2 linked regions of the Flexistipes sp. genome follow. The protein of the gene in region 1 interacts with the protein of each later gene in a pairwise test. Links are inferred from orthologs where the notes say so. Each region holds a gene or a part of one and is shown on either strand. Other genes may lie near its edges.

Evidence for each region.
Region 2: the proteins of hflC (region 1) and ftsH interact in binary tests that used the Escherichia coli proteins (3 or more experiments, as listed by UniProt). The link is inferred for Flexistipes sp. from one-to-one orthologs.

Annotation. Positions count from the first base shown.
Region 1 is NZ_JAXKVW010000004.1:65,699-69,018, forward strand. Bases 305-3,293 are described here. They hold hflC (protease modulator HflC), read left to right. Parts: upstream 305-1,364; coding sequence 1,365-2,222; downstream 2,223-3,293. Other genes in these bases: hflK (FtsH protease activity modulator HflK), read left to right, coding at 376-1,368; UMU13_RS04455 (homoserine dehydrogenase), read left to right, coding at 2,341-3,293. Outside these bases: more of UMU13_RS04455, read left to right, coding at 3,294-3,320.
Region 2 is NZ_JAXKVW010000017.1:13,755-17,072, forward strand. The notes cover bases 294-3,280. They hold ftsH (ATP-dependent zinc metalloprotease FtsH), read left to right. Parts: upstream 294-828; coding sequence 829-2,733; downstream 2,734-3,280. Other genes in these bases: hpt (hypoxanthine phosphoribosyltransferase), read left to right, coding at 294-815; folP (dihydropteroate synthase), read left to right, coding at 2,702-3,280. Also shown: tRNA lysidine(34) synthetase TilS, read left to right, coding at 1-282; more of hpt, read left to right, coding at 285-293; more of folP, read left to right, coding at 3,281-3,318. UniProt on the Escherichia coli protein: Acts as a processive, ATP-dependent zinc metallopeptidase for both cytoplasmic and membrane proteins. Plays a role in the quality control of integral membrane proteins.

The sequences.
Region 1 (3,320 bases):
CCCACTTAACGCCTTAAGTGGGCGGGTGGCAATCTCAAAACAAGAAAAATAGAGAGATTGCTTCGTTGTTTTCACTCCCTGCCCTGTTAAATGCCACAGGCAATCAGCGAAGCTGATATTTAACAGGGTGAACAAAGACGTGAAAACAGTGTAAGTGCGAAACTTGAATTATTAATACTTTACTATAAAACTTTTTCATTTACTTTACCAAACATTTTTATAACCTTCAATATTTTTGAGCGAAAATTGCCTTTAACTTCCTTTTTTAATCAGTCTTAACAAATAACAGGCCAATACATCAGTTATATTATAAACCATGATTGATTTTACTGGTATACTTCTATATGATTCGGTTACAATTTATGGAGGTACTATATGAGTGAAGAAAAAGATCCGTGGGGTATGGATAAGTATAAATTTAATATTCCTAATCTCCCCAAGTTTAAATTTAAAAAATCACTAATTCTTCCGATACTTCTCGTTATCATCATAATTTGGATGCTGACGGGAATCTATCTGGTGGATGCCAATCAACAGGCTGTAGTAAAACGATTCGGTGAAGTAGCCAGAGTCGTGGGGCCCGGTCCGCACTATCATTTCCCTTATCCTATTGAAACGGTAAATAAAGCCGATGTCACAGATGTTCACAGACTGGAGATTGGCTATAGAAGCTACGAAAATGGTGAATCCAGACTTATTGAAGATGAAGCGCAGATGCTCACCGGAGATGAAAATATTGTCAATCTGGATGTTATAGTACAGTACAGGATCGGTGATATTGTTAAATATTTGTATAATATACAGGGTGTCGTTTCTACAATTAAGCAGGTGTCAGAATCAAGTATGAGGGAAATTGTGGGTAAACAGAAAATCGATTATATTCTTACTGTTGGCAAAGATGAGATTCAGATAAAAGCTCATGAAATGATTCAAAACATACTCAGGGAATACAATGCAGGTATCCAGATCGTGGCTGTGCAGCTGCAGAATGTTAACCCCCCTGATGAAGTGGTATCCGCTTTCAGGGATGTTGCGAGCGCCAGAGAAGATAAAAGCAGGTTTATTAACGAGGCTGAAGCTTATGCCAACCAGGTTATCCCCCAAGCCAGGGGTACTGCAGCTTCCATGATTCTTGATGCTGAAGCATACAGAGAGGAGAAGGTGAAAAGAGCTTTAGGGGATGCCGATAGATTTAGTGAAATTCTTAAAAATTACGAACAAGCTCCTCAGCTAACGAGAAAAAGGCTTTATCTTGATAAAATGGAAGAGGTTATAGGCAAAAGTGATTTTCATGTTTTTGATTCTCAGATTTCTGACATCAATACATTTATAGGTCTTGAGAATCTTAAAGGGAGTGTGAATAAATGAAAAAAATAATTTCAATCGCAGGTGTCCTGCTAATACTTGCCGTAATGCTTATTGGCGGAGCTTTTTATATTGTGAACGTTGACCAGCAGGTTGTTGTTACTTATTTGGGTAAACCTGTGAAAAACATAAAAAAACCTGGTTTGTATGTGAAAATCCCATTTTTGCAGCAAGCCACATATTTTTCCAAAAAAATACTGGATTATGATGCTGATCCGAGGATCGTGATTACAGAGGATAAGAAAAACCTCCTTCTGGACAATTATTGTAAATGGCGCATTGCAGATCCTTTGAAATTTTTCCAGGCTGTGAGAACAACGAACGGTGCCATGTCAAGACTTGATGATATTATTTACTCGGAAATACGGGTTGAGCTGGGAAATCACACTCTCTCGGAGGTCATTGCTGACAACAGAGCCGAAATTATGAAAAATGTAACAAAAGCTTCTAAGAAAAAAGCAGAAGTGTACGGTATCGAAATTGTTGATGTTCGTATTAAAAGGGCGGATCTGCCCCCTGAAAACGAGAAGGCTGTATTTGCCAGAATGGTTTCAGAGCGGGAAAGAATTGCAAAAAGATACAGATCCGAAGGTAGAGAGGAAGCTAAAAAACTTCGTGCAAAAGCTGACAAAGAAAAACGTATAATCCTCGCTGAAGCATACAGAAAAGTCCAAAATATTAAAGGTGAGACGGATTCCAAAACAATTGAAATATATGCCGATGCATATAGTGCTAATGAATCGTTTTATGCATTTAACAAAAAACTTGAGATTTTTGATTCATTGAGTGAAAACAACAAATATTTTCTGACAACGCAATCGGATATTTTTGAATTATTAGAAAAGGGAGTGAAGTAATCAAACAAATTAAAATAATAAAAAATCTTGTTTGACAGCTTGGTTTAAAAGTTATGCGCTTGACTTTGAAGAGGCTAAATAGTAATATCCCAAGCTATATTTTCAGGAGGTTTTTTAAGTGAAAAAGAGTATTAATGTTGGAATTATCGGTTACGGCACAGTGGGCAGAGGTACACTGGAAGTACTTTTGGATAACAAAGAAGTTATTAAGGACAAAACCGGCTTTACCCTTAATGTTAAAACTGTGGCCGATTTAAAGATTGAGGAAATTGAGGATGATTATCTGGAAAACGTCCCCAACAAAACCACCGATGCTTACGACGTCATAAATGATAAAGAGATTGATATCGTTATAGAGCTGATCGGGGGTTACAGCCCTGCAAAGACCTTTATCATGGATTCTATCGCCAATAAAAAGCATGTTGTAACAGCAAACAAAGCTCTGCTTGCAGTGGACGGACAGGATATTTTTCAGGCTGCAGAAGAAAATAATGTGTGTCTTGGTTTTGAAGGGAGTGTTGGCGGCGGAATCCCCGTTATCAGAGTGCTTAAAGAAGACCTGGCTGCCAATAATGTTAAAGAGATTTACGGTATTATCAATGGAACAGCAAATTATATTCTTACCAAAATGGAGGAAGAGGAAAAGGAATTTGCCGATGTGCTGATAGATGCCCAGAGTCTTGGGTATGCTGAAGCTGACCCCACTTTTGATGTGGAAGGGACTGATACTGCACATAAAATTTCCATCCTTTCATCAATAGCATTCAATACTGTAGTGCCTTTTGAAAATGTTTTTGTGGAAGGTATCTCTAATATCAAATGTGTGGATGTTGAGTTTGCCAAAAAACTTGGTTGTAAGATAAAACTGCTGGCCATTGCAAAAAAGAATGATAACGATATTGAAGTTCGGGTACACCCGACTATAATTCCCCACAACTATATTTTATCCAAAGTTCAGGATGTTTTTAATGCAGTTTATTTTGTATCCGATAAACTTGACAGAACAATACATTACGGGCGCGGGGCAGGCAGTCTTCCCACCGGCAGTGCAGTTGTTTCCGATATTATAACAATTGCCAGGGATATGAAATGTAAATG
Region 2 (3,318 bases), on another replicon or contig:
GAATATTTAAAAAAACCTTCCGAAAAGGTTGTAATTTTGTCAAAAATAGGTAAAATCATAACTTTTGGTAATGATTTAAAAAATAAAAGTCTGAGAGTGCGTAACAGAAGAAAAGGAGACCGTTTCGGAAGAAAAAAATTAAAAGATCTTTTCATAGATGCAGGCAAAGATCTTTTTGTAAGAGACACTTCTGTTATTGTTGAGAAAGAAGGGGAAATTATTTTTGTGGAAGGCTTATCAGACAGTAAAAATATACGAATTGATAAAATCAGTCAGGGGTAAACATGAAGGCAGAAGGTCTTGATATTTTTCTTGGAGAAAAAGAGATAAGAGAAAAAGTGAAAGAACTCGGGCAGAAGATAACAGAAGATTTTAAGGGTGAAGACGTACTTCTCGTTGGGGTTTTAAAAGGCTCGTGGATTTTTTTAGCCGACCTTGCAAGAGAAATTGATACAAATGTTGAAATCAGTTTTATTTCGGTATCCAGTTATGCCGGAAAAAAGACTGTCAGCAGCGGCGTTGTAAGGCTTTTATGCGATATAGACAGGCCGCTGGATAGCCGCAATGTTATTTTGGTGGAGGATATTGTTGATACCGGTCTTACTCTGAGCTATCTGAAAAAGCTTTTATATGTTCGTAATCCCAGCACCATAAAAATCTGTACGCTTCTTGATAAACCGTCCAGAAGGCTTGCTGATATTAATCCTGATTATGCAGGGTTTGAAATACCGGACGAATTTGTTGTGGGGTACGGTCTGGATTATGACGGAAAATATCGGAATTTAAAAAATGTATGCAAATTAAAGGTTAAATAATTGAGGAGGAATGATGAAAAATAACTTTTTCAAAAATATTACACTGTGGTTCGTCATCGCCCTTTTAATGGTGATGATGTTCAACTTTTTTAATACAGGACAGGGGGTCAGGGAAAAGATATCCTATACGGCTTTCCTTGAAAAGGTTCAGAAGGGGAATATAAAAACCGTTGTTATAAAGGAACAACATGTAACAGGTGAATTTGCAGATGGAACTCAGTTTGAGACCTATACTCCCAAAGATTCCGGAATGGTTAGTATTCTCAGGGAAAACAATGTCCAGATTTTTGCCAAACCGCCGGAGCAAAACCCGTGGTATGTTCAGGTTCTTATATCCTGGCTTCCTTTTATACTGCTGATCGGCATATGGATATTTTTTATGCGGCAGATGCAGGGTGGAAGTGGAAAGGCTTTTAATTTCGGCAAAAGCAAAGCAAAGCTTCTGACCAAAGATCAGCAGAAAGTTACTTTTAAAGATGTAGCCGGCGCTGATGAGGCTAAGGAGGAGCTTGAAGAGATAATAGAATTTCTCAAAGAGCCTCAGAAATTTCAGAAACTCGGAGGCAGGATTCCCAAGGGTGTTTTATTGGTGGGGCCTCCCGGAACCGGGAAAACACTGCTTGCAAAAGCTGTGGCCGGTGAGGCGGGTGTTCCTTATTTCAGTATAAGTGGTTCTGATTTTGTGGAAATGTTTGTCGGTGTGGGAGCATCGAGAGTAAGGGATTTGTTCGAGCAGGGAAAGAAAAATGCTCCCTGCATTATTTTCATGGATGAGCTGGATGCCGTTGGCAGGCACAGAGGTGCCGGTCTTGGAGGCGGGCATGATGAAAGGGAACAGACCCTTAATCAGCTTCTTGTTGAAATGGACGGATTTGAGTCCACCGAAGGTGTGATTTTGATAGCGGCAACAAACAGACCGGATGTTCTCGACCCGGCTTTACTGCGTCCGGGACGATTTGACAGACAGGTTGTTGTTCCGCCGCCGGACAGAAAAGGTAGACTGGAAATTCTTCAGGTTCATGCTAAAAAAATACCTTTGTCCGATGATGTTGATCTTGATATTGTGGCAAAAGGTACACCGGGATTTGCAGGTGCGGAACTGGCTAATCTTGTTAACGAAGCTTCCCTGCTTGCTGCACGACAAAACAGAGATAAAGTCACGATGGATGATTTCGAAGAAGCTAAAGACAAGGTAATGATGGGTAAGGAGCGCAGAAGTATTGTGATCTCAGATGAGGAGAAGAAAAATACGGCATATCATGAGGCCGGTCATGCTATTGTGGCAATACTGACCCCGGGAGCGGATCCTTTGCATAAAGTCAGTATTATTCCCAGAGGAATGGCACTTGGTGTTACCCAGCAGCTGCCAGAGGACGACAGATATATGCACACCAAAGAGTATCTTCTCGGAAGGCTGGCTGTTCTTATGGGCGGAAGAGCTGCGGAAGAGCTTGTTTTCGACAGACTTACCACCGGGGCAGGCAATGATATAAGCAGAGCAACGGATATTGCCAGAAAGATGGTTTGTTCCTGGGGGATGAGCAGTAAAATCGGGCCACTGTTTTTCGGCAAAAAAGATGACGCTGTGTTTCTCGGTAAAGAGATTTCATCTTCAAAGGATTACAGTGAAAAAACAGCTGTAATGATAGACGAAGAGATAAAAACTATAGTATCCAACAGTTACAAGAGAGCCACAAATATATTGAAAGAAAATTTTAATCTGCTTGAACAAACTGCTCAGCTTCTTTTGGAAAAAGAAACCATTGAAAATAAAGATATTCAGGATTTAATCAAAAAACTGAATGAAGATGAAGAGGAAAATAAGGAAGCTGAAGACGAGAATGAAGAGAAAAAAGAAGATAGTCAGAAAGGTGGAAATGTAGAAGATGAGCCGGTTCCTCCAACTGATCAGCAATGATGCTGAGCGGTTAAAATATGAATTTAAGCGTATAGGTGTAGATGAATACGCCTTTAAAATGGCAGGAAAGGGGAAATCTCTGAATATAAAAGTCAGGGATCTCATCCCTGCTCAGGCCAATATTATCAAGCAGGAATCGCTGGCTGCAGGTATGGATGCTGCTGTCAGCAGGGGAACCGTTGGTTGTAATGTAAACAAAACAGACCTTCTTTTGATGGGTAACGCAATACAGTATAAACGTTTGATTGACAGACTTAAAGTTCAGCCGTATTCTTTAAAGTTACTTGCTGAAGAACTGTTTAACTTTTTGGGCAAGAAGAAAAATAGGATGTTGATTATTCCATCAGGCGAGTTGGCTCTCGATGAGCCTGAGATTATGGGAATCCTTAATGTTACCCCGGACTCATTCAGTGACGGCGGTGAGTATTTATTGCATACCGACTATAAGCGCCGTATAGATGAAATAAATGCCGCTGGTGTTAAGGTTATCGATATTGGCGGAGAATCATCCCGACCGGGCTCGACCCCTGTGGATGCGGAAACGGAAAAAGAGAGGATTGCCGGTGCTGTTGAATATGCTTTGAG